Regions from separate parts of the Erwinia sp. 2186 genome, predicted to be linked through region 1. Evidence: predicted binding sites of a transcription regulator. Region 1 holds the regulator's gene; each other region holds the start of a gene.
The links. The regulator CRP, encoded in region 1, controls carbon source genes, mostly activating them, when cyclic AMP is high. The targets are predictions, from matches to a motif close to ATGTGANNNNNNTCACAT.
Positions count from the first base shown of each region.

Region 1 (10,752 bases):
CCGTCGAAAAAGTCCTGTCTTAACCGACAAAAACGGGAGCTGAGTGGCTCAGCTCCCGATCCGCGCCTGCCGTTCTCCGCACCATTCTGCTTACGTCGACTTCCTTAACCGTCGGGACAACCAGCGCCCATGATGCGGCCGCGCGCTCCACGCCAGTGACGAGATGGTGTGCATCACGCTGAGGTGCCCCAGGATCCGCTTCACATGCCTTTCCAGGATGGTCACCGGCCCCTGATTCAACTCCATCTGCGTATCCAGCACGTTCGCTTCTGAGCTCGGCCCGTCATACTCCAGCCGCTGTTGGCAACGCTGCAACGCAACCTCACAGGCCTGCAGATAACGCTCCGCCAGCGACGAGGTCAGCATGGTGTGTTCCCGCGCCAGCGTGGTCATGGCATTGATATGCTCGACGATAAACTGGCTGTGCGTCACCCACAGTTTCATATCCGCCAGATAGCTGGGATCAAAGCCTGGCTCCTGCATCGACTGATTGAGCGAGTTGAACAGGGCGTTGTGCGCCTGATTAACGCGGATACGCTGATAGGCCAGCTTTACCGGGTCCTGTTCATTCCCCAGCAATAACCGCAGCGCATCCTGATAGGTTTCCAGCGCGTCATGCGCATTCTGCCGCAGCAACCCGCTTTGCCATTGCGGCCACAACCAGATGGTACCGCCGAAGGCAATCAGGCAACCCATCAGCGTATCCAGTAAACGCGGCAGCAGGAAGTCTGCGCCGTTAAGCGAGAGCAGCTGCAACGAATACACGGCGGTGACCGTAAAGCCAATCATCGCAAAGCCGTAGAATTTACGGATAAACAGGTAGCTGATAAGGGTGATGGCTAACATCACCAGCAGCACGATGGATTCGGGTGCCTGCAGGCGCAAGGTCACCGCGGCAATCACCAGCCCGGCCAGCGTGCCCAGCGCACGGTGCTGGATGCGGACGCGGGTTGCGCTGTAACCGTTCTGGCTGACAAACATGACCGTCATCAGGATCCAGTAGGGTTTGGGCAGATTAAAGAACAGCGCCAGCGAACTGGCAAAGGTGAGCATCACCGCGAAGCGGGCGGCGGTGCGCAAGGCGGCCGATTTCAGCGACAAATAGCTTCTGATGGCCGGCAGCAGCGGCAGTCGGCGCTGCCGGTCAGCCATCAAATCGCGCTGATAAAGGGGACGCTGGGTACGCAGCACCCGACCAATGCGGCTGAAGTGGTAATAGCAGAAGGTGCCCACCGGGTTATCCGGATTCTGCCGTGAGATCTTCTCCAGCGCCTGAAGCTGCTTATCCATGGTGAAGCGCTCGGGCAGCTTGTGGTAGAGGATATCGTCGGCCAGTTCACGCAGCCTGGCAGCGATGGTCTGCGCGTTCCAGCGGATCACCGCTTCGGCATGGCTTTGCTCCACCAGCTTTTGTACTTCTTCCGGCTGATGCAGGCTGACGGAGATGTGCTCCTGCAAATCCAGCGCGATTTGAAACGCGCGGGTCAGCCGCTTGTGGTGATTGTTGTTGGTGGCTGACAGCATATGCATCTGCTGATAGCAGGTGGTGATCAGGTCGACCGCTTTTTGCTGGCGCGCCAGCAGCGGAGGCAGGGCTTTCTCCGGATCGGTGAGTTTGGTCAGCAGGGTGTATTTCGCTTCGCAGTAACCCGCCAGCTCGCGATAGAGCAGGCTTAAGGTTTCCCGCAGCGGCTGCTCTTTCCACAGCCAGAACCAGACCCAGTTGAACACGCCGTACCAGATGGTGCCGAGCACGTAGAGCATCGGCGGTTCCCACACCGGCATGCGTCCTGCCAGGCTAAGGGTGAAGATTGCGGCTATCAGCGAGCCGGGCAGCAGGCGGCCATGCAGCGGGCTGATTTCACCGGTGACGCCCAGCAGCATCGCCATCGAAAACAGGATCACGGGCAGGGGAACGTGGTGACCGGCAAGATACTGGATCAGGAAACTGCTGAAGGCGAACAGGCTTCCGCCAACGATCAGGCGTTTGAAAAAGCGCTTATGAGGAGTATCAAGGCCAGCGAGGTTGCAACAGGCAGGGACTAAGGAAAACAGCAACCCTTTTTGCAAGTCGCCCAGTAGCCATCCCATCGCTACCGGTAAACAGAGCACCAGCGTCTGGCGCAATGCGTAGTTGATCTCCGGGTGATAAATCAGTCGACGCCACATCACTCCACACCAAATAAAAAGGCGCAACACCAGGTGTTGCGCCGTGGATCAGAGCCGATTAGCGAGTGCCGTAGACAACGATAGTTTTACCGTGTGCCGAGATCAGGTTCTGATCTTCCAGCATCTTCAAAATGCGTCCCACTGTTTCACGAGAACAGCCAACGATTTGCCCAATTTCCTGGCGGGTGATCTTGATCTGCATCCCATCCGGGTGCGTCATGGCGTCCGGTTGTTTTGCCAGGTTCAGCAAGGTCTGCGCGATGCGACCCGTCACATCGAGGAAAGCTAAATTGCCCACTTTCTCAGAAGTGACCTGCAAGCGATTCGCCATCTGTGCAGACAGGCGCATCAGAATGTCAGGGTTAACCTGGATCAGCTGACGGAATTTTTTGTAAGAGATTTCAGCCACTTCACAGGCTGTCTTCGCGCGTACCCACGCGCTACGCTCCTGACCTTCTTCAAACAGGCCAAGCTCGCCAATAAAGTCGCCCTGATTGAGGTAAGACAGGATCATCTCTTTGCCTTCTTCATCCTTGATAAGCACCGCTACTGAACCTTTGACGATATAGTAGAGGGTTTCTGCCTTTTCACCCTGATGAATCAGCGTGCTCTTGGATGGATACTTATGAATATGGCAATGAGACAGGAACCATTCAAGTGTCGGGTCTGTTTGCGGTTTGCCGAGAACCATTCGCTGTTATCCTCTGTTGTAATCGTGCCTAAATACAGGGGCAGAGTTCCCTGCCAGGCGTTGAAATAGTCAAGCGTTTCCCATCAGGAAATTTATTCGGGCCTCTGTTAAAAGCCTGGCTCGTTATGCGATTCGTTTCGTCGTGCCTGTAGAGTACTGACGAAAATATTACAGCTTTGTTTGTAGCACAGCTTTCAACGAGTGTCTTGTGTTGTCTCGCTTCAGCATAGTGCGAAAATTGCCGCATTGCCGTTTTTCTGCCTAAAGCGTAATCTGGCGATAACTGAATGAATTAGAGGAAATTGTTATGCAGGCTCGAGTCAAGTGGGTTGAAGGGTTAACGTTTTTGGGAGAATCCTCATCCGGGCATCAGGTTCTGATGGACGGAAATGCGGGCGATAAAGCCCCGAGCCCGATGGAGATGGTGTTGATGGCCGCGGGCGGATGCAGCGCAATCGACGTGGTTTCCATTCTGCAGAAGGGCCGCCACGACGTAAAGGATTGCGAAGTGAAGCTCAGCTCCGAACGCCGTGAAGAGGCCCCGCGCCTGTTCACCCACATCAATCTGCACTTTATCGTCACCGGCGTGGCCTTAGGCGATAAAGCGGTGTCGCGTGCCGTCGATCTCTCCGCGGAGAAATATTGCTCGGTGGCACTGATGCTGGGCAAGGGCGTGGAAATCACCCACAGCTATGAAGTGATTGAGTTACCGGCGTAAGTCATCCCATCAAAGCCCTAAGCCCCGTGCCCGCGGGGCTTACTCTATTTTCTTACCCTGGATCAGACGCTTCACCAGCGGCCCCATAATCAGCTCCATCGCCAGCCCCATCTTGCCGCCCGGCACCACCAGCGTATTAATGTGCGAGATAAAGGATCCCTGCAGCATCGACAGCAAATACGGGAAGTCGATATCTTCCAGCGCCTGGAAATGGATCACCACAAAGCTTTCATCCAGCGACGGGATACCGCGCGCCGCGAACGGGTTAGAGGTATCCACCGTCGGCACACGCTGGAAGTTAATGTGCGTGCGGGAGAACTGCGGCGTAATAAAGTTGATGTAATCCTCCATGGATCGCACCACCGAATCCATCACCGCTTCGCGTGAGTGGCCGCGTTCGCTGGTATCGCGCACCAGTTTCTGGATCCACTCCAGGTTCACGATCGGTACCACGCCAACCAGCAAATCAACCTGCTGCGAGACATTGTTCTGCGGCGTCACCACGCCGCCATGCAGCCCTTCATAAAACAGCACGTCGGTCGGTTCCGGCAGGGGTTGCCACGGCGTAAAGGTTCCCGGAACCTGATTCCAGGGGACCGCTTCATCATAGGTGTGCAGATATTTGCGGGATTTGCCGCTGCCTGACCGGCCATATTCCGCGAAGGTCTGTTCGAGCAGGGCGAAGTCATTGGCTTCCGGGCCGAAATAGCTGATATGGCGGCCCATATCGCGCGCTTTACGGATCGCCATATCCATTTCAGGACGGGTATAACGGTGAAAGCTGTCGCCTTCGACTTCGGCGGCATGCAGATTCAGCTGCTGGAAAATTTTTCTGAAGGCCAGGCTGGTGGTGGTGGTTCCCGCCCCGCTGGAGCCGGTGACGGCAATAACCGGATGTTTGGCTGACATGCGCATACCTCCCTGAGTAAAGTCACATCGATCACGCATTGGTACCATGTTTCGCGCACGGGTGTCATCTTTGCCACTCTCTGATGCCAAAAAAGCAACGCTGCGCCGCATTTTTGCTGCTTCAATTCGGCCACGAATATCCGCAGACTGACAAAAATGATGCAGGAGAAGGTGCCAGATGAATATGCCGTCGTCACGCTGGTGGTGGGATCTTTCCACCCGAGAATTCAGTGAGCTGGACATGGATAAAGTGATCGCGGTGCTGCCGATTGGCGCCGTCGAGCAGCATGGTCCGCACCTGCCGGTCCGGGTGGATGCCGCCATCAACGCGGGCATTATTGCGCGCGCGGTCGAGTTAATGCCGGCGGATTTGCCGGTACTGATCCTCCCGGCGCTGCCGGTGGGGAAATCCGATGAGCACCTCAATTTTCCCGGCACCTTAACCCTTCCTTATGAGGTGTTGGGTAAAGTCTGGTTTGAGGTGGCGAAAAGCGCCTGGCGTGCCGGGATCCGTAAACTGATTTTCTGGAATTCCCATGGTGGGCAACCGCAGCTGATGGAAATCGTCTGTCGCCAGCTGCGCATCGAACTCGACCTGTTTGCGGTCGGCGCCAGCTGGTTCCGCACCATTGATTCTTCCGACCTGTTTAGCGCGGAGGAGTTACAGCACGGCATTCACGGCGGGGAATCCGAAACCAGCGTGATGCTGCATCTGCACCCGGATTTGGTGCAGATGGACTATGCGCAGAACTTTGTTTCCGCCTCGGTGGCGCTGGCGGAAACGGGCGGTATTCTGACCCCGGAAGGCGGCGTCGGCTTTGGCTGGATGGCGGAAGATCTGCATCCGTCCGGCACCACCGGCAATGCGGCGGCGGCAGATGCTGAACGCGGTAAGATTGAAACCGATCGGGCGGCTGAGGCCCTGATCCGGCTGATTGAGGAAGTGCAGGCTTATCAACCTCCTTTCCAGCGCTAAAGATCCACGGGCGTTGTCTTCGCGGCAACGCCGTTACGCCATCTGTCCCATCATCACTTTGATGGTTTCTGCCAGCACGCTGCCGATCGCGCTGGTGCCCCGGTCGTGACCAATCAGCATCAGCGTTTGTGCCTGCTGTGACAGTTCACGTACCGGGATATACATCAAACGCCCGCTGCGCAGATCGAATTCGATATCAAACGGCGTTAAAAAGGTCAGCGCCTGATCGAACATCGCCGCCTGGCGCATCACTTCGATTGAGTTGGTTTCAATCACCGGATGCACGGTGACCATCGCCCGGGCAAAAAGCTCATTCAGATACGGGCGGATCACCATCGACTTATCGGCAATCACCAGCGGATGAGGCACGCAGTCGCTGAGCCTCAGGCTGGTTTTATCGGCCAGCGGATGGCCGGGAGCAACCACCGCACCCAGTCTGCCGACGGCGCTGCCCAGCATGCGCAACGAGGGCGGCAGGTCAAAATCGAACCCCAGCCCGAGGTCGGCCTCACCGGATCCCACCGCGGCGGTAATGTCGTCGCCGGTGGTCATCTGCCGGAGGATCAGTTTCACCCGCGGATTTGCCCGGCGAAATTCAGCGGCCATTCGCGGGATCAAATTGGCGGCCAGCCCGCTCATCATCGCCACCGTCACTTCGCCTCGCCGTAATCCCTTCAGCTCTTCAATCTTAATCTGCGCCCATTCCAGCTCTTTAAAGGTCTGCCGCACATGGTGGATCAACACTTCCCCCGCCGCGGTTAACACCATTTTACGCGGCAAGCGCTGAAACAGCGGCGTGCCCAGTTCTTCCTCCAGCGCGAGGATCTGGCGGTTGATTGCCGACGCTGAGATATGCAGCCGACCTGCGGCTTTGCGGATCGATCCGCAGCGCGCCACTTCATCCAGGTAGGTCCAGAGCCGGTGTTGCAACATGCAAAACTCCTGCGTTGCCTTTAAGGCATCAATGAGTACGAAAATATGTGCTTTTAAGGTAACGAAAATCGCGGCATAACTGAACAATCTTCAGTTGAGGGGGCAAAAAAATGGCAGGTGTAAGTCGCAGGGGATTTGCAAAAATGCTGGCGGGTGCGGTGATGTTACCGGCTCTGGCGCCGTTACTTTCGAAGCGTGCAATGGCGGCCGATAAAAGCATTAAGATCGCGTTGTTATTACCCGGCTCCGTCGCCGATGGCGGCTGGAGCATGCTCGCTTATCAGGGATTACAGGCCCTGAAAAAAGAGGGCTTCACCGTTGCCTGGAGCGAAAGCGTGCCGCAGGCGCAGATGGAACAGACTATCCGCGGTTATGCCGACGACGGCTATTCGCTGATTATCGGACACAGCTTCGAATACGGCTCGGCCTTTGCTGAAGTCGGCCCTGATTATCCGGACACCTATTTCTTTGCGTCGACCTTCAAGCCAGACAGCAAAGCACCTGCCAACGTTGAGTACGTCAATCTGGCCTACCTGCAGTCGGCTTATGCTGCCGGCGCGCTGGCGGCGCTGATTTCCGATAAGGGCAAGGCGGTGGGCTTTGTCGGCGGCGGGGATAACCCGACGCAGCAGGCGATGATGCGGGCGTTTATTGCCGGCGCGGAGAAAACGCGTCCGGGAGTAAAAGGCCTGGGCGTGGTAACCGGCGATTATGACAATGCGGCCAAAGGTCGGGAAGCGGCCACCACCCTGATCGGCAACGGTGCGGATGTGATTTGGCATACCGCCGATGTGACCGGCTTAGGGGCGCTGCAAGGCGCGGCGGCGGCGAAGGTCAAGGCCATCGGCTGTTATGCCGATCAGAAGGACGTGGCGCCGGCGTATATCGCCTGCAGCCTGAAGCAGAACCTTGACTGGATGGTAGAAGAAGTCGGCCACTCGGTCGCCAGTAAACGCTTTATGGGCGGCAAAGAGTGGTCGCCAACGGTCGCCAAAGCCTGGTCGGTGGTTTACGGCAGCGAGCCATACAACAGCAAGCTGGTCAGCGCCGAGGCCTGGCAGACGTTTACCGCCATCTGGCAGCAGCTGGATAACGGCAGCATCGTTCCTAACGTGTGAGCAAAGGATTTTTGATATGGCATCAACTCCGTCAGTCCGTGTCGCGCTCAATAAGGTCACCAAGCGTTTTGCGCGCGTCACGGCCAATGATTGTGTGACGATGCAGGTGGCTTCCGGGGAAATTCATGCGCTGCTCGGTGAGAACGGCGCCGGGAAAAGTACCCTGATGCAGATCCTCTATGGCCTGTATCAGCCCGATGAAGGCGAGATCGTTATCGAAGGTAAGCCGGTGACGTTGCGCGATCCGGGTGATGCCATTGCCTGTGGCATCGGCATGGTCCATCAGGAATTTATGCTGGTGCAGCCGATGACCGTGGTGGAAAACGTGATCCTCGGACTGAAAGAGACCCGCAGCGGTCGGCTGGATTTACGCACGGCGGCGGCGCGTTTGCAGACCTTGTCGGATCGTCATGGTCTGGCGGTCGATCCCTGGGCGAAGGTGCAGCATCTGCCGATTGGCGTGCAGCAGCGGGTTGAAATCCTCAAGCTGCTGTATCGCGATGCCCAGGTGTTGATCCTCGATGAACCCACCGCGGTGCTGACACCGCAGGAAAAAGAAGGGCTGTTTGCCACGCTGAAATCACTGCGTGCCGAAGGGCGCTCGGTAATCATTGTGACGCACAAACTGTATGAAATTATGGCGATAGCCGATCGCGTCTCGGTGATGCGCGGCGGCAAGATGATCGATACCGTGGCGGTCAGCGAGACGTCGGAAACCGATCTTGCCCGGCGCATGGTGGGACGAGATGTGGTGCTGAGGGTGAATAAATCGCCCTGTCGGCCGGGAAAAGAGGTGCTGCACGTCGACAATATCGCGGTGCGGGACGAATCCGGTCAGCAAAAAATCTGGCGAGCCTCGCTGAAGGTGGCCGCCGGTGAAATTTTAGGCATTGCCGGTGTCGACGGTAATGGGCAGTCCGAACTGGCTGAAGCGTTACTGAATCTGCGCGAAGTGGAAGCCGGGCGCATCTGGCTGGGAGGCGAAGATATCACCGGGCTGTCTCCTGCCGGGCGACGCGCGAAGGGCATGGGTTTTATCCCCGCCGATCGTCGGGGCGTCGGATCGGTGACCTCGCTGTCGATTGCGGATAACGCCATGTTAGGCGCGCAGCAAACCTTTACCCATGCTCGCGGCTGGCTGCTCGACCGCAAGAAAATTGCGCGGCACGCACGGGCGATCGTCAATCATTTCAAGGTCCGCACCCCGGATACCGACTTCGAAGCCGGAAAACTGTCCGGCGGCAATCTGCAAAAACTGATCCTCGGTCGCGAAGTGGCCCGTAAACCGCAGTTACTGGTGGTGGAACAGCCGACGCGAGGACTGGACGTCGGCGCGGTGGAAGCGGTCTGGCAGGCGCTGCTGGCCGCACGCGACAGCGGCTGCGCTATCGTGATGATTTCGGCCGAGCTGGAAGAGATCCTCAACCTGTCTGACCGGGTGGCGGTGATGTACAGCGGGCAAATCGCCGGGATCCTCGATGCCTCAGACGCCACGGCCGAAAAGCTCGGCGAACTGATGGCCGGTGGCAAACTTGTTTCAGGAGCCGACAATGACCAGGCTGCTTGAAAAACGACTGGCACCCGCCGACTCCTCAACCGCCATTGCCATCACCACCTCCGGCGCCATGCTGGTGGCCTTTTTCCTCGCCGGACTGCTGTTTATCCCTTTCGGCGGCAATCCACTCAGCGCCTATGGCTTTTTATTCAGCGAAGCGTTCGGCTCGGTGCGTGGCATCGGGCAGACGCTGGTGCAGGCCACACCGTTGATCCTGATTGCGCTCGGGACGATTGTGATCTGGCGCGCGGGGCTCGGCTACATCGGCTTTGAAGGCTGCTTTTTAGTGGGCGCCGCGGCGGCGAGTTGGGTGGCGTTAGCCGGCACGCCGCAGGGCTTGCCGTGGAGTTTGCCGGACTGGGCTTACTGGCCCGCCGTTATCGTGGCGGCTTTTGTCGCCGGTTCGCTGTGGGCCGGCTGGGTGGGATATCTGCGGGTACGGTTTGGCGGCAACGATGTGCTGATCTCGCTGATGGCGAACTATGTCGCCATTTTCCTGATCCAGTATCTGGTCTCCGGACCGATGCGGGCGATGGGCGATCTGCCGCAAACGCCGCGTCTGCCGAAAGAGAGCTGGTTGCCGTTTATTATGGACGGTATGCGGGCGCACTGGGGATTAGGCATCGCGCTTATCGCCACGCTGTACGTCTGGTGGCTGATCCGGGCGACGCCGGCGGGCTTTGAAATCATTGTCAGCGGACTCAATCCCAAAGCCGCGCGCTACAGCGGCATTGATGTTGCCAGCCGTCAAATGAAGGCGGTGCTGTTGGGCGGTGGACTGGCCGCACTGGCGGGACTGTGTGCGGTGTTGGGTGTGCAGCATCGTCTGATGGAAGGCTTATCGGGCGGCGTGGGATTTATCGGCGTGGTGGTGGCGTTGCTTGCCAGACTCAATCCGTTGCTGGTGATCCCAACCGCCATTTTGTATGGCGGGCTTGAGGTTGGCGGCAGCGCGATGCAACGCCAGACGGGCTTGCCCACCTCGGTGGTGCTTATCCTGCAAAGCCTGGTGGTTATCCTGATCCTCGCGGGCGATATCCTGCGCTATTACCGTCTGCGCTGGCCTGCTCGTTCGCCGCACTCTTCTCTGATGGAGGAGAAGTCATGACTGCACTGATGCATATCGATACGGCGTTTATTGTCACCTGGCTGGCGGCAGCGGTGCGCCTGGCCGGCCCGGTATTGCTGGCAGCCCTCGGCGAAATCTATGCTGAACGCTCGGGCGTGCTGAATATTGGCCTTGAAGGCACCATTTTGATGGGTGCGCTGGCCAGCTATATGACCGCCGTCTACAGCGGTTCTACCGCGCTGGGCTTTCTCGCCGGCGGCGTGGCCGGATTGGTGGTGGGGATGTTGCTGGCCGCGCTCTATTTACGGGCGCATGCCAGCCAGATCGTCATTGGCATCGTCTTTAACATCCTCGCCGGCGGCGTGGCAACCTGGACCTACTCGCTGGTGATGGGCGACAGCTCTTCGCCAACCATCGCCATGCTTAACGCCATCCATATTCCCGGTCTTTCCACGCTGCCGGGCATCGGGCCGGTGCTGTTCTCCCAGCCTCTGCCGCTGTATCTCACCTTATTGTTAGTCGGCATTGCGCACTATGGCCTGTTCCATACCCGGTTCGGCCTTTCGCTGCGTGCCGTCGGGGAAAACCCTCGGGCGGCGCATGCCGCGGGCCTC
Region 1 covers NZ_CM173824.1:423,784-434,535, forward strand. Annotated here, with positions in the region: gene argD (bifunctional acetylornithine/succinyldiaminopimelate transaminase) at 1-23, shown strand, start outside; gene ACXKZG_RS01895 (YccS/YhfK family putative transporter) at 91-2,169, opposite strand; gene crp (cAMP-activated global transcriptional regulator CRP) at 2,228-2,860, opposite strand; gene ACXKZG_RS01905 (OsmC family protein) at 3,168-3,578, shown strand; gene ACXKZG_RS01910 (phosphoribulokinase) at 3,618-4,487, opposite strand; gene ACXKZG_RS01915 (creatininase family protein) at 4,666-5,463, shown strand; gene ACXKZG_RS01920 (LysR family transcriptional regulator) at 5,497-6,396, opposite strand; gene ACXKZG_RS01925 (BMP family protein) at 6,507-7,514, shown strand; gene ACXKZG_RS01930 (ABC transporter ATP-binding protein) at 7,531-9,081, shown strand; gene ACXKZG_RS01935 (ABC transporter permease) at 9,065-10,177, shown strand; gene ACXKZG_RS01940 (ABC transporter permease) at 10,174-10,752, shown strand, end outside.

Region 2 (10,752 bases), 690 kb from region 1:
GGCGATGGTAATGCAGTCGAAATAGTTGTCCGGGAAAGGCAGTGCTTCAGCATTGGCCTGCACGTAGTTCACGTTGCCAATGATGCCGTTGTTGCGTAATTTCTCACGGCCCACTTTCAGCATCGAGCTGTTGATATCAGCCAGCACCACTTCGCCCGTCTCGCCCACCAGGCGCGAGAACTTCGCGGTCAAATCGCCGGTGCCGCCCGCCAGATCCAGCACGCGCTGCCCACGGCGGACGCCGCTGCAATCGATAGTAAAACGCTTCCAGACGCGGTGGATGCCGAACGACATTAAATCGTTCATCAGGTCATATTTGGCCGCAACGGAATGGAAAACATCTGCCACCATTTCTTCCTTGTCGCTTTTCGCTACGGTACGGAAGCCGAAATGAGTGGTGTCCTTTGATTCATCTGCCATTTGTTTTGCCTGCTCTGCAATCAATTATCTGCCAAGTGTACCAGAGTCCAGCAGGTCAGGCACGCAGCCTGGCGGCTTATTCATTGACTCTTAATGCGCCGTTATCCTGCCCGGAATCGCCATCTGGCTGGGCTTCATCGTCCTCCAGCTCAGCGATATTTTCGGCCGATTCCGGCATGGCCTGTTCAACAAGCCGCGGATTAATCGGCCGTTTCACCTCGATACCCAGCTGACGGAAGCTTTCGGTCTGGGCGATCATATTGCCCCGCCCTTCCGACAGTTTTTTCATTGCCTGACGGTAACTGTCCTGCGCTTTGTCCAGACTTTGGCCCATTGAGGACATGTCATCGACAAACAGGCGCATTTTATCGTAGAGCTTCGCGGCACGATCGGCGATGCGTTGGGCATGGCGGCTCTGATGCTCATAGCGCCAAAGATTGTTAATCGTCCGCAACGCCACCAGCAGGGTGGTTGGACTGACTAACATGATGTTCAGGTTGAGCGCTTCGTTAATCAACTCCGGCTGACGATCGATCGCCAGTAAAAAGGCCGGTTCAACCGGGATAAACATCAACACATAATCCAGGGAGCGTAAACCGGGCAATTGTTGGTAATCTTTTCGGCTCAGCTGACGTAAATGCCCACGAATGGCGGCAATATGCTCGCTGATTGCCGCTTCGCGCTGCGCCTCATCGTCACCGTTGAAGTAACGTTCGTAGGCCACCAGCGTCATTTTGGCATCGATAACCACATCTTTGCCCTGCGGCAGACGCACGATCACATCCGGCTGCATCCTTCCGTTCTGTTCTAACTGAATGGTGACCTGGGTTTCATACTCATGGCCTTCCCGCAGCCCGGAGGCTTCAAGCACGCGGCTCAAGACCACTTCACCCCAGTTACCCTGGGTTTTATTGTCGCCTTTCAGCGCTTTGGTCAGGTTGATCGCTTCCTGCGCCATTTGCGCGTTCAGCTGCTGCAGGTTGCGGATTTCATGCGAGAGGGTATGACGTTCACGGGCTTCCTGGCCAAATCCGTCCTGCACCTGGCGGCGGAAGCCTTCCAGCTGTTCACGCAGTGGCGAAATCAGGCTGTTAAGGCTTTGCTTGTTTTGCTCATCAACGCGGCGGCCACTGTTTTCGAAAATCCGGTTTGCAAGGTTTTCAAATTGCGCGTTCAGCCGCTGCTCGCTGTTGACCAGCAGGCGCTGTTTCTCTTCAGCAGCCATGCGGGTTTCTTCAAGACGGATGGTGACTTCGCGCAGTTCGGCTTCCTGAGAACTGTTGATTTCCAGCTGGTTGCGTAATTCCCGCGTCAGCTGTTCAGTTTCATTGCGCCAGTGATCGAGGTGGTGAAGCTTTTCCTGGGCCGCAGACAGCGTCCCGTGTAGCTGGCGCAACTCGAGCTCATTCTGCCGTTGCGCCTGCTGACAGGTTTCGACCTGCTGCTGCAGCCGTTGACGCTCTTCGCGCAGCTGTTCCGCTGACTGCAGCAGCAATTGCCGTTCGGTTTCCTGCCGGGCTGAGACCTGCTGCCCGCGAAACCAGGCGATTGTCCAGCCTGCCAGCACACCGGCCAGCGCCAGACAAACGCCATAACTGATTGTTGCATCCACCTTTATTCTCCCGCATGGACTTATCTACGGGAAAAGGTAGAGGCCTACTGTATGAATGTCCAGATAAAAAGCGTCAGATTAGGCGGCGCGCCGCATCTACTACGATACGTACCGCATCACTCTCGGTTCTTTTCATCGTTTCCGCATCAGGAATTTCCTGCTGAGTGCGGTTGACGATCACACCCGCCACCATACCGGCCCGCAGTCCCTGACTGGCACACATGGTTAACAGCGTTGCCGACTCCATTTCATAGTTCAGCACGCCCATATCCTGCCATTCCTTCATTGAGTTCTGGAAACGGCTGACGACGCGGCCTGAAAAGGTGTCGTAACGCTCCTGACCAGGATAGAACGTATCGGAAGATGCGGTGATGCCAATGTGGGTGGTTGCGCCTGCCGCTTTCGCCGCGTCGACCAGCGCCGTGGTGCAGGTAAAGTCCGCGACAGCCGGGAACTCCAGCGGGGCGAAGTGCAGGCTGGCGCCATCAAGACGCACTGAGCCGGTGGTGACCAGCACATCGCCGACGTTAATCTCTGGCTGAATAGCGCCAGTGGTACCGACGCGCAGGAAGGTGCGCACGCCCAGTTGAGCCAGTTCTTCCACTGCAATAGACGTTGAAGGACCGCCGATGCCGGTGGAACAGACGATCACCGCCTTGCCATCCAGCTCTGCACGCCAGCTGGTAAATTCACGGTGTGAAGCCAGATGGACCGGGTTTTCCATCAATGCCGCAATTTTTTTCACCCGCTCAGGATCGCCCGGCACAATCGCCAAGGTCGCGCCCTGCAAATCCGCTTTTGTTAAACCCAAATGAAAAACGTCTGAGTGTGCCATTTCAAACTCCTGTAACGGGAAAGGGGGATAAGGATCTGGCGGTCACAATAATGCAAAGCTGCCGAAAATTATGTGAATCGCATCACTTCGTCCAATGAAAGTTACATTGAATCAACAACAAGAAGTGACATACATCACATTTAAACACTCTTTCCTTTCGGATTGCCACAACTTGCCCTCACGGTCAGGTAATGGCAGTGTTAATGATGGGTAGAGAGCAACCCCCTGACCCAAACGTAATCCTGGCTATAGTTAGCTGATTGCGCTAATGCATGCATGGAGAGGACAATGAAAACCGACGAGAATACGACTCAAAAAATGAGCAATAATGGGTTCACTCCTGCGGTATCGCCTACCGCATCGACCACGATTATTACTGACAGTGACGCCATCCAGTCAGGTGAAACATCCATTCCTACTCAGGGCGAGAACATGCCCGCTTTTCACGCCAAACCGCGTCATGTCAGCGGCCCACTGCCGGTGATTCTGGTGGTTCAGGAGATTTTTGGCGTGCATGAACACATTCGCGATATCTGCCGTCGCCTGGCTGCCGAAGGCTATCTGGCGGTTGCGCCAGAGCTTTACTTCCGCCAGGGCGATCCTGCTGAATACGACGATATCCCGACGCTGTTTAAAGAATTAGTCAGCACCGTTCCGGATAATCAGGTGTTGGCCGATTTGGATCACGTTGCCAACTGGGCCTCCCGTCACGGCGGCGATATGCGCAATATGGGCATCACTGGCTTCTGCTGGGGCGGACGCATTACCTGGCTGTATGCAGCACACAATCCACAGCTGAAAGCCGCCGTGGCCTGGTATGGCAAAATGGTCGGAGAGAAGACGCTGAAGCAGCAGAAGCAGCCGGTTGATATCGCGGTGGATTTAACTGCGCCGGTGTTAGGACTTTATGGCGGCAAGGATGACAGCATTCCGCAGGAGAGCGTGGAGACTATGCGCCAGGCGCTGCGTGCAGCGAACGCCAAATCGGAAATTATTGTTTATCCGGATGCGGGCCATGCCTTTAATGCCGATTACCGCCCAAGCTATCATGAAGAGTCGGCCAAAGATGGCTGGCAGCGCATGCTCGCCTGGTTCCGGCAGAATGGCGTGAAGTAATAAAAAAAGGGGCGCCAGGCGCCCCACATCACTTCAATCACTCAGAAATCAGGCCGGTTTTTTAGTTTTGCGCAGATTCTGGGCGGCTTGCACCATGTTCGCTAACGCCTGACGCGTTTCTGTCCAGCCGCGGGTTTTCAGACCACAATCCGGATTCACCCACAGACGCTCAGTCGGGATGCGCTTCGCCGCCTTCAGCAGCAGTTCCTCCATCCATTCCACGCCGGGCACGTTTGGCGAATGAATGTCGTACACGCCAGGGCCGATCTCATTCGGGTAATCAAACTCCTCAAACGACTCCAGCAGTTCCATATCCGACCGTGAGGTTTCGATGGTGATCACGTCCGCATCCAGTGCCGCAATCGACCCCATGATGTCGTTGAACTCGCAGTAACACATATGGGTATGGATCTGCGTGTCATCCCGCGCCACGGCAGCGTTCAGGCGGAAGGCATCAACGGCCCATGCCAGATAGGCCGCCCAGTCGGACTGGCGCAGCGGCAGACCTTCACGCAGGGCAGGCTCATCGATCTGAATGATGCCGATACCGGCTTTTTCCAGGTCTTCCACTTCATCGCGTAGCGCCAGGGCAATCTGCTTAGCGATGGTTTCACGGCTCACGTCTTCACGCGGGAATGACCAGCAAAGGATGGTAACCGGCCCGGTCAGCATGCCTTTCACCGGTTTCTCCGTCAGGGACTGGGCGTATTTCGCCCACTCAACGGTGATCGCCGCCGGGCGGCTGACGTCGCCGATAATAACGGGCGGTTTGACGCAGCGTGAACCGTAGCTCTGCACCCAGCCATTTTGCGTGAAGGCAAAACCGTCGAGGTTCTCGCCAAAATACTCAACCATGTCGTTACGTTCGGCTTCGCCGTGAACCAGCACATCCAGACCCAGACGTTCCTGCTCAGCAATGGCCTGTTTGATATGTCCGGCAATGCCGGTACGGTAGTGATTACTGTCGAGGCGACCCTGTTTGAAGTCCAGGCGCAGGCCACGGATTTCAGTAGTTTGTGGGAACGAACCGATGGTGGTGGTCGGCCAGGCCGGCAGGTTAAAGCGCTTGCGCTGCGCGTCAGCACGTACGCTATAGCCATGATCGCGCTGGCTGTCTTTCGCGGTGATCGCCGCAAGACGTTTGCTGACCGCCGCGTTATGCACCCGACCCGAATCACGGCGGGCACGGATCGGTGCGCTCCAGGCCTCCAGTGACTGCGGGTTATTGTTGTTCAGCGCGTTGCTCAGCAGTGACAGCTCAGCACACTTTTGCAGGGCGAAGGCGAACCAGCTTTTCACTTCGTCGTCCAGGCGGGTTTCGGTACTCAGGTCGATAGGGCTGTGCAGCAGCGAACAGGACGAACCGATCCACAGCTGTTTGCGCTGGGAAACCAGCGGTTGCAGGCGTTCAAACCAGCTACTTAAGTCGGCTCGCCAGACGTTACGGCCATTGATAACGCCGACGGACAGCAACCAGTCGGCAGGGATCCTGGCATTTAGCGCAACGATATCGTCTTTACCCTGCACCAGGTCAACGTGCAGCCCCTGCACCGGCAGCGTACGGAGGGTATTGATGTTAGTGCCGGCGCTGTCAAAGTAGGTGGTCAGCAGCAGTTTGGTGTTGCCCTGCAAGGCATCATAAGCCGGTTTGAAGGCGTTCAGCCATTCCTGCGGCAGTTCCAGCACCAGCGCAGGTTCATCAATCTGTACCCATTCAATTCCGCGGGTAGCCAGCTCGCCCAGCACCTGCTGGTAGACCGGCAGAATGTCTTTCAGCAGGCTCAGTCGGTCAAACTGTTCGCCTTTTACTTTACCCAACCACAGATAGGTTACCGGGCCCAGCAGCACCGGTTTTACGTTGTGGCCAAGAGCCAGCGCTTCATCGACTTCTTCCAGAATTTGTGTCCAGCTAAGTTTGAACTGCTGGCCCTGGGTGAATTCCGGCACCATGTAGTGGTAGTTGGTGTTGAACCACTTGGTCATTTCGGCAGCGGCAGCGGGCTCACCCGTGGGTGCCCGGCCACGGCCAAGACGGAACAACGTATCCAGATCGACAGAGCCGTCTTTGTTTTGGTGACGGGCCGGCACGTTGCCCAACATCAGGCTGGTGGTCAGAACGTGATCGTACCAGGCGAAGTCACCCACCGGCACCCGATCAACGCCCGCCTGCTTCTGCTGCTGCCAGTGGCGGGCACGCAGTTCGCGGCCTACCGCCAGTAAATCGTCCTGAGTGCTGTTACCCGCCCAGTAGCTTTCCTGCGCTTTTTTCAGTTCGCGACGCAGACCGACGCGAGGGAATCCAAGTGTGTGGTTCAGAATGGTCATCAGTTCTTTCCTCAGTTGTTGCCCGCTGTCCTTGCAGATGCAATCAGGCTTTTAGACGTCCAGATGTTTACACATCTATAATCCGCAGGTACTGTAGTCACCACAAGCGCAAATTGTTCACTGTCGATGTGAAGGACTCTCATGATCGAACTCAAACACCTGCGGACGCTGCAGGCGCTGCGGACAACCGGTTCGCTGGCGGCCGCGGCGGCCCAGCTTCACCAAACGCAGTCGGCGTTATCTCATCAGTTCAGCGACCTGGAACAGCGTCTGGGCTTTCGGTTATTCGTGCGTAAAAGCCAGCCGCTGCGCTTTACGCCCCAGGGCGAAATCCTGCTGCAGCTGGCGGAACAGGTGTTGCCGCAGATCCAGCAGGCGCTTCAGGCCTGCCACGAGCCTCACCAGACCACGCTGCGCATCGCCATTGAATGCCATAGCTGTATCCAGTGGCTGACGCCGGCGTTGAGTAATTTCCGCCAGAGCTGGCCTCAGGTGGTGATGGATTTCAAATCGGGCGTCACCTTCGACCCTCAGCCTGCCTTGCAGCAGGGCGAGCTGGATATCGTGCTGACCTCCGATATTCTGCCGCGCAGTGGCCTGTTCTATTCGCCGATGTTTGATTTTGAAGTGAGGTTAGTGCTGGCCCAGGATCATCCGCTGGCGAAAGTGGACCATATCTCGCCGGAAGATTTGGCGAATGAAGTGCTGATGATTTATCCGGTGCAGCGTCAGCGTCTGGATATCTGGCGACACTTCCTGCAACCGGCTGGCGTCAGCCCGGCGCTGAAAAGCGTCGATAACACCCTACTGCTGATCCAGATGGTGTCGGCCGGAATGGGGATTGCGGCACTGCCGCATTGGGTGGTGGAAAGCTTCGAACATCAGGGACTGGTGGTGACCAAAACGCTGGGTGATGGCCTGTGGAGTCGGCTGTATGCCGCCGTGCGCGATGGTGAACAGCGTCAGCCGGTGACCGAAGCCTTTATCCGTTCTGCCCGCCAGCATGCCTGCGATCATCTGCCGCTGGTCAGAGACGCTTCTCAGCCCGGTGCCGCACTGCCCTCTCCGCTGACCCACTCCTGATTTACCTGCCAGCCTGAATCGCTGGTGGGTTTTCCTGTATCAACGGCCATTTGTCACTATAATGCGCACAACAGCCTTTGATCCCTGATGAGATTTTTATGACTAATAACGACGTTCTGCGCAGCGTGCGCTTCATGCTTAACCTGAGCGATGCGCAGGTTGTGGCAATTTTGGCGCTGGCAGAAACAGAAGTCACCGAAGCCGAAATCAACAGCTTCCTGAAGAAAGACGATGAAGACGGTTTCCGTGAATGCCCGGATGTGATTATGGGCTACTTCCTGAATGGCCTGATTTTCCAGCGCCGCGGCAAAAGTGAAGATGCACCAGAGCCGTCCATCGAGCGCAAGATGACCAATAACATCATGATGAAGAAGCTGCGCGTGGCGTTCGATCTGAAAACCACCGACATTCTCGACATTCTGAAGATGGCGGATTTTGCGGTGGGACAGTCTGAGATTGGGGCGATTTTCCGCAAGCCTGGTCACAAAAACTACCGCGAGTGCGGCGATCAGATCCTGCGTAACTTCCTGAAAGGACTGACCATGAAAATCCGTCCTGCGGTTGTGCCAAAAGCCAAGTAAGTCATAGCGGGCAGCAGCAGTCTGCCCGTTATCCCTGCACGTTCCCCACGCTATCGGCCTTTCACGATCCAGTGTCGGTGCACCAGCAATGAAGCGAAAATAACCGCGGCACCAATAATAAAGCTCGGCCAGTGTGGCTGCTGCTGCCAGATCGCCAGGTTCACCAGCAGTCCGGCGGGCACATGCATGTTGTTCATGATCCCCAGCGTGCCGGCATCAACCTGCGTCGCACCATAGTTCCACATAAAGTAGCCCAGCCCAGACGCCACCACACCCAGCCAAATCAAAATGCCCCACTGCAGCGAAGTCGTCGGTAATTTTTGCGGATTTCCCCACATAAACCACGCCACAACGGCAATCATCGCCGCGCCCAGATAGAACCAGGAGAACGCGGTGTGCTGCGGTACCGGCCGGATTTCCTGCAGGCGCTTATACCCGACCATGCCAATGGCAAAGATGAGGTTAGCCAGCTGCACCAGCATCAGGCCGAACCAGAAATGATCGCTGACTTTGTCGTAGCGGATGATAGCCGCGCCGCCCACCGCCAGCATCGCGCTAAGGGCATAGCCCCAGCGCACGCCACGGCCGGTCAGCAAATCATAAACCAGCGTCACGTACAGCGGCGTCATCACCGTAAACAGCAGGAATTCCTGCACGCTGAGGTAGAGATAGGCCTGGAAACTGATCAGATACATGATGCCGAGCTGCAATGCGCCCACCGCCATGTACATCAGGATGGTCGAGGCCCGATAGCCACGCCAGCGCAGAAACGGCAGGAACACCACCGCCGCCAGCACCAGGCGCACTAACACCGAAAATACGCTATCGACCTGGCCCGCCAGGTATTCGCCAATCAGGCTAAAAGAAAATGCCCACAAAATTGTGGTGACAATCAGTAACGTCACAATGGAAGACTCTGCTGCGAAAAGTGCGCCCAGTGTAACGAAATGACCGAAGTTGCAGGAAAGTATTTAGTTTACATCTGGCGCTTTTTCATCCTTCCGCGCTGTCATAAAAATGTAACATTTGTGTAAACCTTCACAGTCTCAACAGCAGAAAACCCCTATCCTGTGCGCGAAATGGAACATCCCTACGCCCTTTGACGGACGGATCGATGATGTGAGGCGTCCGCGGAGGTTAAAACAACAAGAACGTCGCCATTGGAGGCTTATATGTTAAGTATTTTCAAACCGGCATCTCATCAGCCGCGCGTTGAAGCCAGCCAGGTGGATCCGCTCTACCGCAAGCTACGCTGGCAAATCTTCCTGGGTATATTCTTCGGTTACGCCGCCTACTATCTGGTGCGTAAAAACTTCGCGCTGGCCATGCCCTACCTGATTGAACAGGGATTCTCACGGGGCGATCTCGGCTTCGCGTTATCCGGTATTTCTATCGCTTACGGTTTTTCCAAATTCATTATGGGATCGGTCTCGGACCGCTCTAATCCCCGCTATTTCCTGCCCGCCGGTTTGATCCTGGCCGCTGCGGTGATGCTGTTTATGGGCTTTGTGCCCTGGGCAACGTCCAGCATCATGGTGATGTTTGTCCTGCTGTTTCTCTGCGGCTGGTTCCAGGGCATGGGCTGGCCACCGTGCGGGCGAACCATGGTTCACTGGTGGTCACAGAAAGAGCGTGGCGGCATTGTGTCGGTGTGGAACTGTGCACATAACGTTGGCGGCGGCATCCCACCGTTGCTGTTCCTGCTGGGCATGGCGTGGTTTAACGACTGGAAAGCAGCGCTCTATATGCCGGCGTTCGGCGCGATTCTGGTGGCTGTTTTTGCCTTTGCGCTGATGCGAGACACGCCACAATCCTGTGGTTTGCCGCCGATTGAAGAGTACAAGAACGACTATCCGGTGGATTACGATGAGAAGCATGAAGAGGAGCTGACCGCTAAGCAGATCTTTATGCAGTACGTTCTGCCGAACAAACTGCTGTGGTACATCGCGCTGGCGAACGTGTTCGTGTATCTGCTGCGTTACGGCATCCTCGACTGGTCACCGACCTACCTGAAAGAGGTTAAGCACTTCGCGCTGGATAAATCCTCCTGGGCATATTTCTTCTACGAATACGCCGGGATCCCAGGAACGTTGCTGTGCGGCTGGATGTCGGACAAAGTCTTTAAGGGCAATCGCGGGGCGACCGGGGTGTTCTTTATGGTGCTGGTGACCATTGCCACGGTGATTTACTGGATGAATCCCGCAGGCAATCCGGGGATTGATATGGCCTGCATGATCGTCATCGGCTTCCTGATTTATGGCCCGGTGATGCTGATTGGACTGCATGCGCTGGAACTGGCACCGAAAAAGGCGGCAGGCACGGCGGCAGGCTTTACCGGTTTGTTTGGTTATCTTGGCGGATCGGTCGCGGCAAGCGCGATTGTCGGTTATACCGTGGATTACTTTGGTTGGGACGGCGGCTTTATCATCATGATTGGCGGCTGCGTGCTGTCGGTGATCTTCCTGCTGCTGACCATGCTCAGTGAAAACAAACATAAACAGCAGCTGAAGTCGGCTGAATAACGTGAGACCGCCCCGGATTCGGGGCGGTTATTACGGCTTAGACGTTGTACATCTTGCGCAGGTAATGCGGCACCGCGTTATCCGCGTTGCTGCCAATCACTTCCAGCTCCGGCAGGAAATCTTTCAGGCGCTGGTGAGAGTTGCTCATGATGCAGCCTTTGCCCGCCATGCTCAGCATCTCTTTATCATTCATGCCGTCACCAAAGGAAATGCAGTCCTTCAGGCTGTAACCCAGCGATTGCGAGACGGCATCCAGCG
Region 2 covers NZ_CM173824.1:4,648,049-4,658,800, forward strand. Annotated here, with positions in the region: gene ubiE (bifunctional demethylmenaquinone methyltransferase/2-methoxy-6-polyprenyl-1,4-benzoquinol methylase UbiE) at 1-420, opposite strand, end outside; gene rmuC (DNA recombination protein RmuC) at 497-2,032, opposite strand; gene udp (uridine phosphorylase) at 2,106-2,867, opposite strand; gene ACXKZG_RS21645 (dienelactone hydrolase family protein) at 3,156-3,983, shown strand; gene metE (5-methyltetrahydropteroyltriglutamate--homocysteine S-methyltransferase) at 4,032-6,308, opposite strand; gene metR (HTH-type transcriptional regulator MetR) at 6,450-7,391, shown strand; gene ACXKZG_RS21660 (YehS family protein) at 7,490-7,972, shown strand; gene ACXKZG_RS21665 (carboxylate/amino acid/amine transporter) at 8,023-8,877, opposite strand; gene glpT (glycerol-3-phosphate transporter) at 9,145-10,494, shown strand; gene yigL (sugar/pyridoxal phosphate phosphatase YigL) at 10,532-10,752, opposite strand, start outside.
Region 2: udp (uridine phosphorylase) is a predicted target of CRP. The motif match lies at 2,990-3,007, and genes of this name have one in related genera.

Region 3 (10,752 bases), 1.4 Mb from region 1:
CTGCACCCGCTTTCCGATATTGATGTGTTGATCCTCAGCCGCCTGCCGCTCTCCGAACAGGATGCCCAACGCACCAGCGAATTACTGACGCTGATGTGGGATTTGAAGCTGGAAGTCGGCCACAGCGTGCGCACGCTGGAAGAGTGTCTGCTGGAAGGTCTGTCCGATCTGACGGTGGCCACTAACCTGATTGAGTCCCGCATGTTGACTGGCGACGTGGCGCTGTTCCTCGAGCTGCAAAAGAACGTCTTCAGCGATGGCTTCTGGCCGTCTGACCGCTTCTTTGCCGCCAAAATTGAGGAGCAGCAGGAGCGCCACCTGCGCTATCACGGCACCAGCTATAACCTCGAACCCGACATCAAAAGCAGCCCCGGTGGCCTGCGCGACATTCATACCCTGCTGTGGGTGGCCCGCCGCCATTTCGGCGCCACCTCGCTGGATGAGATGGTCGGTTTTGGCTTCCTGACCGACGTGGAGCGTAATGAGCTTAACGAGTGCCAGACGTTCCTGTGGCGCATCCGTTTTGCCCTGCATCTGACGCTGCCGCGCTACGACAACCGCCTGTTGTTCGATCGTCAGCTGACCGTGGCTCAACGCCTGAATTATCAGGGCGAGGTGAATGAGCCGGTCGAACGGATGATGAAGGATTTTTACCGCGTCACCCGCCGCATCAGCGAGCTCAACCATATGCTGTTGCAGCTGTTTGATGAGGCGATTCTGGCGCTGGGCACCGATGAAAAACCCCGCGCCATTGACCATGAGTTCCAGGTCCGTGGATCGCTGATCGATTTGATTGATGAAACGCTGTTCGCCCGCGAGCCGGAAGCAATCATGCGGATGTTCTACGTCATGGTGCGTACGCAAAGTATCACCGGCATCTATTCAACGACGCTGCGCCAGCTCAGGCATGCGCGTCGCCATTTGAAGGAGCCGCTGTGTAACATTCCGGAAGCGCGTCAGCTGTTCCTTGCCATCCTGCGTCATCCGGGAGCCGTCAGCCGGGCGCTGGTGCCGATGCATCGCCACAGCGTGCTGTGGGCGTATATGCCGCAGTGGGCCAACATTGTCGGACAGATGCAATTCGATCTGTTCCATGCCTATACCGTTGATGAACACACCATTCGCGTGCTGCAAAAGCTGGAAAGTTTCGCCAGTGAAGCCACGCGTCCTCGTCATCCGCTGTGTGTTGAGATTTGGCCGCGCCTGCCACAGGTTGAACTGCTGCTGATGGCCGCGCTGTTCCACGATATTGCGAAAGGACGTGGCGGCGATCACTCCATTCTCGGGGCGCAGGATGCGCTGGAATTTGCCGAACTCCACGGGCTTAATTCCCGTGAAACCCAGCTGGTCGCCTGGCTGGTTCGCCATCATCTGCTGATGTCCGTCACCGCTCAGCGTCGGGATATTCAGGATCCGACCGAGATCCAGCAATTTGCCGAAGTGATGCAGAATGAGAATCGCCTGCGTTACCTGGCTTGCCTGACCGTTGCCGATATTTGCGCCACTAACGAAAACCTGTGGAACAGCTGGAAACAGAGCCTGCTGCGCGAACTGTTTTTCGCCACCGAGAAACAGCTGCGTCGGGGTATGGAGAACAGCCCTGACCTGCGTGAACGGGTACGTCATCACCGGTTGCAGGCGCTGGCGCTGCTGCGGATGGACAATATCGATGAGCAGGCGTTAAACCATATCTGGGGACGCTGCCGTGCCGACTATTTCCTGCGTCACACGCCAAACCAGCTGGCGTGGCACGCGCGCCATCTGATGAATCACGATCTGACCAAACCGCTGGTGCTGGTCAGCCCGCAGGCAACCCGAGGCGGCACGGAGATCTTTATCTGGAGTCCGGATCGCCCATACCTGTTTGCCACGGTAGCCGGAGAACTGGACCGACGGAACCTCAGCGTGCATGACGCGCAGATCTTCACCAGCCGTGATGGCATGGCGATGGACACCTTTATCGTTCTGGAACCGGATGGCAGTCCGCTGGCTGCCGATCGCCATGAAATGATCCGCCAGGCGCTGGAGCAATCCATCAGTCAGACCAGCTGGCAGTCACCGCGTCCGCGCCGCCAGTCATCCCGGCTCAAGCATTTCAGTGTCGATACTGAAGCCAAATTTTTACCGACCCATACCGATCGCCGAACCTATATGGAACTGATCGCGCTGGATCAACCTGGGCTGCTTGCCAGAGTGGGTGAAGTGTTCGCCGATCTCGGTGTTTCGCTGCACGGCGCACGCATCAGCACCATTGGCGAACGCGTCGAGGATTTGTTTATTCTGGCGAACAGCGAACGTCGTGCCCTGAGTCCGGAATTGCGTGAAGTGTTGCAACAACGGTTGACAGAGGCCCTTAATCCAAACGATAAAGTGTGACCCAGATTTAATTTTTAACACGCCTTGTGGGGCAGAGTGAGCGGATTCGGCCAGCCGAAAACCGCGCAACCTTCCCGCACCTGGAACACGATTTGACACAGGAAATCTGAATTAATGCAACAATTACAGAATGTTATTGAGAGCGCTTTCGAGCGTCGCGCTGAGATCACCCCCGCTAACGCCGACACCGTCACCCGCGAAGCGGTCAGCCAGGTTATCGCCCTGCTGGACAGCGGTGCCTTGCGTGTCGCAGAAAAGATCGACGGTCAGTGGGTGACGCATCAGTGGCTGAAGAAAGCCGTGCTGCTCTCGTTCCGCATCAATGACAATCAGGTGATTGACGGTGCAGAAAGCCGTTTCTACGACAAAGTTCCGATGAAGTTTGCTGACTACGATGAAGCGCGCTTCAAGAAAGAAGGTTTCCGCGTTGTGCCACCCGCCGCCGTGCGTCAGGGTGCCTATATCGCCCGTAACACCGTGCTGATGCCGTCTTACGTCAATATCGGTGCGTATGTTGATGAAGGCTCAATGGTGGATACCTGGGCGACCGTGGGTTCTTGTGCGCAGATTGGTAAAAACGTTCACCTGTCTGGCGGCGTGGGCATCGGTGGCGTACTAGAGCCACTGCAGGCTAACCCAACCATCATCGAAGATAACTGCTTTATCGGCGCACGCTCAGAAGTGGTTGAAGGCGTGATCGTTGAAGAAGGCGCGGTGATCTCCATGGGCGTGTACCTCGGCCAGAGCACCAAAATCTACGATCGCGAAACCGGCGAAGTGACCTATGGCCGCGTGCCAGCAGGTTCTGTTGTGGTTTCAGGTAACCTGCCTTCGAAAGACGGCAGCTACAGCCTGTACTGTGCGGTTATCGTGAAGAAAGTGGACGCGAAAACCCGCGCGAAAGTCGGCATCAACGAGCTGCTGCGCACTATCGACTAACGTCATCCGGGCCACCTTCAGTGGCCCGTAATCTTTTCTTTACACTTCCCCCAGCAACTACCTGTTTCGCGCATCGAAATAACTGATGCTATTGCGCAACAACTGAGCGATAATCCGCGCCGTTAAGCGCACAGACGCTCCCCCATCGCCTCCAGATTTCACAGTTTTCACCTTGAGTACGGGATGAGCGAGCTCAGCAAAGACATCGCGACCAGGCACTGCCACCGCAGCGTACATGCAGTACGCAAGCACAGGCATGCAGGGTTAACGCAGGATTTGTAACGCGCAGCCGAATCGACAATCTCCCGCAAAGGAACACGACATTATGTATGACAATCTGAAAGGTCTGGGCATCTCTTCTCCTGACGACATCGACCGTTACAGCCTGCGTCAGGAAGCCAGTAACGACATCCTGAAAATCTATTTCCGTAAGGATAAAGGCGAGTTCTTTGCCAAGAGCGTGAAGTTTAAATACCCACGTCAGCGCAAAACCGTGGTGGCCGATAACGCCAGCCAGGGTTATAAAGAAATTCAGGAAATCAGCCCGAACCTGCGTTATGTGATTGATGAGCTGGACCAGATTTGCCAGCGCGACCAGGTTGAAGTGGATCTGAAACGTAAAATTCTGGAAGACCTGCGCCATCTGGAGCACGTGGTTTCCAACAAAATCAGCGAGATCGAATCCGATCTGGAAAAGCTGACCCGCAGCGGCCGTTAATTCCCGGCAATCTGCAACAGAAAGGCGGAGATCACTCCGCCTTTTTTTATGCCTGAAATACTCCCTTCCGCAGTATCCCTACGCGTCACGTCGCAACGTCTTTCGCTGAATCCTTCCCTGCCCTTCCCTCACTCAAGGCTGTTCATCAAGCTGCAGCGCAACATACAACAGCAAGCGGTCGTCAAAATTACTCAGGTTAAGCCCGGTCAGCTCAGAGATGCGGTTCAGACGGTATTCCAGCGTATTACGGTGGATATACAACGCTTTAGCCGTCGCCGACGGCTGGACGTTATTGCTGAACCAGGAAATCAGCGTTCTTCGCAGCAATCCGTTGTTGTCCATCGACTTGAGTTTCGCCAGCGGCAAAGATAGCTCATTGGCCTGCCAGCCTCCACGCAGGCTGTCGAGCAGTACCGGTAACACCAGGTCCTGATAGAAATAGCTGCGTTGCTCGGGCATCCGCTGCTTGCCCACCACCATGGTGGTATGCGCGGTACGGTACGAACGGGCGATACTGCCCGGCCCGGTGAAGAAATTCCCTAAGGCGATACGCATCCGCAGATGGCCACTTTCGGTCATGCGTGACTGTAGCAGCTCCACCCGCTTGCGGTGATCGTCGGCGTCATAGCGGCCATGGGCGTTAAACGCCGGTTTGAGCACTACCATTTCGGTCAGGGAAACTATGGCAATCAGATTGTCCCTTTCGGGCGTGGTCAGCAGCGTTTGCAGCTGCTGCAGTTCCGACATTGCGCTGTCTACGCCCAGCTGGCCACTGTCCACTTCAACGACCGCCACAACCCGGGGTTGGTTAAGGTCGATGCGAAGACGCTGCGCCCATTCCACCAGCGCGGGCGACAGCGTGTCGCTGCGGATCAGGTTCAGCACCAGCTCTTCTCGCAGACGGCTGTCCTGCGCCAGCATATGCAGCAGGCGGGCCTGTTCCAGCATCATTTCCGCGGTCATGCAGACCAGCTCGCCATAATGCCTTAAGGTTTCTGGCGCGCCGGTGAGACCGATGACGCCAACAATATCGCCGTCGATGCGCATCGGCAGATTGATGCCGGGCCGAACGCCGTGCAGATGTTTCGCCACGCCTTCGTCGATATCCACCACGCGCGCCTGCGATAACGCCAGCAGCGCGCCTTCGTGCATTTCACCAATACGTTCGCGGTCACCGCTGCCGATGATCCGGCCACGCGCATCCATCACATTGACATTGCTGTCAATAATTTGCATGGTGCGGGCGACAATGTCCTGTGCCAGGCGGGCATCGAGATGATAGGTAGCCATTCACTGCTCCTGAAAAGCGTTATTCAGTCAGCATACCTGTGCAATACCGACGGTACATTGTGCATCTGCACTAAGCGGCGTTTGGTCTGTGAAAATTGCGGGGAGCATCACAAAGAGAAGGGGTTAACGCGGGCATAAAGCGGTGCCGGCGATGGTCGCCGACACCTGAGGGTTTACTGCATCAGCAGGTAGATTGTGCTGTCACCACGCTGAATATTCAGCGCCAGTACTGAAGGTTTGGTATCGAGGATCTTGCGCAGTTCGCCAAGATTCGCAATCGCCTGTTGGTTAACGCCGAGGATCACATCGTCCTTCTTCAGACCAATGCGTGCAGCGGCAGAGCCGGCCTTCACGTTATCGACCTTAACGCCTTTGGTGCCCTTCTCGTCAAAGTTGCTCAGATCGGCGCCTTCAATGCCGGTGTAGATCGTTGCCGATTCCACTTTGGTCTGAGTACTTTGCTGAAGCTCAACGTTCACCGTCACCGGCTTACCGTCACGGATCAAGCCCAGCGACATTTTGGTGCCCACCGGCAGCGATCCAATCTGCGCACGCAGTGCGGAGAAGCTGGAGATCTGCTTACCGTTGATCGACGTCACCACGTCACCCGCCTTCACGCCCGCTTTAGAAGCGGAAGAGTTCGGCAGAACCTGGCTGACAAACGCCCCACGCTGGGCATCGACATTCATCGCCTTCGCCAGCTCGGAGTTCAGCTCGGTACCCATGATGCCCAGCTCGCCGCGTTTCACCTGGCCATATTCAACCATCTGCGCGGTCAGGTTTTTCACCATGGTACTTGGGATAGCGAAGCCAATGCCGATGTTGCCGCCGTCCGGTGCGAGGATCGCGGTATTGATACCGATCAGTTCACCGTTAAGGTTGACCAGCGCGCCGCCGGAGTTACCCCGGTTGATTGCGGCATCGGTCTGAATAAAGTTTTCGTAGTTTTCAACGTTCAGGCCGCTGCGTCCTAATGCAGAAACGATCCCGGAGGTGACCGTTTCACCCAGTCCATACGGGTTACCGATCGCCACGGTGTAGTCGCCCACACGCAGATCGTCAGAATCAGCAATCTTAATGGCCGTCAGGTTTTTGGCATCTTTTAGCTGGATTAACGCAATATCTGAACTTGGATCTTTGCCGATGACTTTCGCATCATATTTGCGGCCGTCGCTCAGCTGAACCTGGATTTTGGTAGCATTGTTGACCACATGATTATTGGTCACGACATAGCCTTTCGCGGCATCAATCACCACTCCCGAGCCCAGCGCACGGAATTTCTCCTGCTGGGTTCCGGCTCCGCCCTGATCCTGGCCCTGGTCTTGTCCCTGGCCCTGCGCACCGCCGCCCTGACACATCGGAGAGCTCTGGAATGGCGAGCCGTCCTGACAGAATGGCGAGTTATCACCGAAGAACTGCTGGAACTGTTGTGGCATACGCGGCGTTTTCACCGTGGTACTGCCTTCAACATTGATGCTCACAACGGAGGGCATCACTTTTTCGAGCATCGGAGCCAGGCTTGGCAGCTGCTGGCTGGAGGAAGAAGCGGTTTCGGCTGCGGAAGCAACCAGCGGGGTCATCGCCATTCCCAGGCTCAGAGCCAACGCGCTTGCTAAAAGTGTTTTTTTCATGCGTCTGTTTCTCTAGTGTCCAATTATGCAACCATTGCTGTGGTCGTGATGATGAGATTCACGTTTTAACGCTAAGTTCATGAAAAAGTTTCAGCCAAAGGTAAATATTTATTCTCTGGCTTTACAATTCAACCGGGCGTAAACGTTATTCCACCGCCATCAGGCGGCGATACTCATCCCATGCATATAAATCCGTCATTCCACTGACGTAATCCTGCAGCATTCTCGCCCGGTAATAATATTCCCAGATAGCGATATCGCCCGCGCGATTATCCAGACGACCCACGGCCTCACTATATGCCAGACGAAAGCGCGTCGACAATTTATGGAAAAGGCGTGTCTCAATCGGATAGCCTTTTAAGTAATCTTTTTCGATCAGTTCGGCAAATTCGTCCTGACTCAGCATCAGTAAAGGGTGATAAATATCCAACAGCCCTTTGATCACACGATAGCCTTGCAGCTCGAGCTGTTCAACGTCAGGATGGTTAAACACATGACGAAAGGCAACTTTTTTGAAAATTTCCAGTAACTGACTCTGGGCATTCCCATCTTCCAGCAGTGCGCCATTGAATTTCCCGTCAAAGACTTCCGGCAAATTATCAATAAAGCGGCTGGCCGCATGTGGCACCAGGCGGGAAACCGTATTCACCCGCAAATACATAAAGAACTGATCTTCACTGCTGCGGCTGGTTTGGGAACTTCTGGATTTATCCAGCGCGTTGGTTACCACTAAATTGAATAAATCATTCGGCTTATGGCTCGGCCATAATGCATATAAGTGCTCGTAAAGTTGCTCAACGCTGAAAATGTTTTTTTCTACCGCATCCTCAAGATCGGCCACGCAATAAGAGATATCGTCCGCGGCTTCCATGATATAGGTCAATGGAAAGCGACAGTGCGGTTGAAGATCCAGTTCTTTGCGTAATCTGGCGACGTATTCTGCTTCCGCCAGATAATATCCCGGTTTTTTCATCAGATAATCGTGGCCTGGCGGAATTTTTCCTCTGTGCCACGCCGGACGGGTATATTTCAAAATACAGCCCACCTGTGCCCAGGTCAGGTTCATTCTTAACAGCGAATGCACCATGCGGATCGCCTGCGCATTCCCCTCAAACTGGGATAAATCTTGACGAATCTTTGCACGAAGATCGTTAAAGCCATCGGTTTGATAGCGCAGGACTTCCGGCTCACAACGGTCTGCGCGATCGTCTGGCGGGAGAAAATCGTTATCCATCCGCTGACGGAACCAGTCATTGATCGCCGATTCACCAAAATGGCCGAAAGGCGGATTGCCGATATCGTGCATCAGGCAGGCCATTTCAACGATGCTTTCAAACGGGCCGGTTAGCTGATCCAGGCCGTAATTTTCCAACTGCCCTGACTCCTTCAGACGGGTCAGGATCTCTTTGGCGATATAGCGTCCAACCTGTTGCACTTCAAGGGAGTGAGTCAACCTTGAGCGAACGGCGGCATTGCGTTCAAGTGGGAAAACCTGGGTCTTCTGCTGCAAGCGGCGGATAGCCGCCGAATTGATAATGCGCCCGCGGTCGCTCTCAAAAATACGCAGAATCTCATGCTCGTCTTTCATCCCCTGCATCGGGCGATAACGGCGCTGATAATTGATCTTTTTTCTGAAGTCGATTTCGGTCATGCCTGCTTCCCGTTGTCCGGCACCAGATTCAAGCCTGGTACGCGTGATGCCTTTCATCCTGCCATGATAGACTATGCGCCGAAACCACAGATTAATTCCACAACATTAGCGAGTATCCCTATGAAAGCAGGCATTATTGGTGCAATGGAGCAGGAAGTGACTCTGCTGCGCGACAAGATTGAAAACCGTCAAACGCTGACGCTGGCAGGCTGCGAAATTTATACCGGGACGCTCAATGGCGTTGAGGTTGCGCTGCTGAAATCGGGCATCGGTAAAGTCTCTGCCGCGCTCGGAACGACCTTGCTGCTGCAACTCTGCAAACCCGATTTTATTATCAACACCGGCTCTGCGGGTGGGCTGGCGCCTTCACTGAAAGTGGGCGACATCGTGGTGTCGGATGAAGTGCGTTATCACGATGCGGATGTGACTGCTTTTGGCTATGCGCCAGGTCAGATGGCGGGTTGCCCGGCGGCCTTCACTGCGGATGCAAAACTGATCGAAGCGGCTGAAGCCTGTATTAAACAACTCGGCCTGCACGCGGTTCGTGGTCTGGTGGTCAGTGGTGATGCGTTCATTAATGGTGCTGAACCGCTGGCGCGCATTCGCTCTACCTTCCCAGATGCTATCGGTGTCGAAATGGAAGCCACGGCGATTGCCCATGTCTGCCATCAGTTCGACGTGCCGTTTGTAGTGGTTCGTGCCATTTCCGACGTGGCCGATCAAGAATCGCACCTGAGCTTTGATGAATTCCTGGTGGTCGCGGCAAAACAATCCTCTCTGATGGTAGAAACCCTGCTGACCAATTTGTCACGTGGCTAAGCGTTTCTTCGCCTGTCTGCTGCTGCTGGCCTGTTTTGCCACAGCAGCGGCATCGCCCCGGGTGGTCACCCTGGCCCCCAACCTGACAGAACTGGCGTTCGCTGCCGGGATTACCCCAGTTGGCGTCAGCGCCTGGTCCGATTATCCGCCTGCCGCGACGCACATTGAGCAAGTGGCAAACTGGCAGGGCATTAATACCGAACGCATTCTGGCCCTCAAGCCTGATGTGGTGCTGGCCTGGCGCAGCGGCAACCCCAGCCGTCAGGTGGATCAACTCAGCGCCTTTGGCGTCAAAGTCGTGTGGATTGACGCCACCCGCGTTTCTGAAGTAATAGCCAACCTGCGGCAGCTTAAGAACTGGAGCCCCGATCCGGCGAAGGCCAATGCGGCCGCGGATAGTCTGCTTCATCAGCAGCAAACCCTGAGCCGTCGCTATGCCGGCCTGCCAAAGAAGAAGGTGTTTTTACAGTTTGGTCAGCATCCTCTGTTCACCGCCTCGGGCAGAACGGTACAGAATGAGATTTTGCAGCTGTGTGGTGGGGAGAATATCTTTGCTGACAGTCGGGTGGCCTGGCCGCAGGTGAGCCGCGAGCAGGTACTGATGCGTAAACCCGACGTCATTGTGACGGGAGGAGAGGCAACGCCCGCAGAAGTCGAAAACTTCTGGCGTCCGCAATTAACGGTACCGGTGATTATTGTTAATGATGACTGGTTCAGTCGCCCCGGACCCCGTATTATGCTGGCAGCTCAACAATTGTGCAGCCAACTGCATCCAGAGCAAAAACCCTGAAACCTTAAAAACCGCATCAAAGCCGGTTAAAGTTTCAACAAAATTTGTCGTTAATCAAATAACGAGGCGGCGAAATATTTTATTCTCGCTGCCCAATTTTTAGGCGAAAGCCCTGATTTTTCTTCACCAGGAAAGAACATACAATGAAAGCCGTTTATCTGGCCCTTGGCCTTATGATGGCTGGTCATGCCTGTGCTGCGTCCATAACGGGCAGCATTGGGGTCAAACTGACCATTTACTCGCAATGTCACATTGACGGGCAAAGCACGACACCAGCAAACTCACCCTCAGTAAACTGCGGCCAGCAGCTATCGGCCCAGCCAAAAGTGACTGAAACGGTACTCTCTGCAAAGAGTCGGGATCGGGAAGCGTCGAAGTTGATTACGGTAGAATGGTAGGAACCCCGGCTTAAGCCGCCGGGGCAACATCATCAGATGCTGAACGAAGAACCACAGCCGCAGGTGGTTTTCGCGTTCGGGTTGGTCACAATAAACCGGGAGCCTTCAAGGCCTTCGGTATAATCGACTGCGCCGCCAAC
Region 3 covers NZ_CM173824.1:3,895,367-3,906,118, forward strand. Annotated here, with positions in the region: gene glnD (bifunctional uridylyltransferase/uridylyl-removing protein GlnD) at 1-2,376, shown strand, start outside; gene dapD (2,3,4,5-tetrahydropyridine-2,6-dicarboxylate N-succinyltransferase) at 2,491-3,315, shown strand; gene ACXKZG_RS18310 (DUF3461 family protein) at 3,641-4,033, shown strand; gene ACXKZG_RS18315 (CdaR family transcriptional regulator) at 4,166-5,323, opposite strand; gene degP (serine endoprotease DegP) at 5,497-6,954, opposite strand; gene dgt (dGTPase) at 7,100-8,605, opposite strand; gene mtnN (5'-methylthioadenosine/S-adenosylhomocysteine nucleosidase) at 8,726-9,424, shown strand; gene btuF (vitamin B12 ABC transporter substrate-binding protein BtuF) at 9,417-10,214, shown strand; gene ACXKZG_RS18340 (hypothetical protein) at 10,265-10,477, opposite strand; gene erpA (iron-sulfur cluster insertion protein ErpA) at 10,645-10,752, opposite strand, start outside.
Region 3: ACXKZG_RS18315 (CdaR family transcriptional regulator) is a predicted target of CRP. The motif match lies at 5,419-5,436, and genes of this name have one in related genera.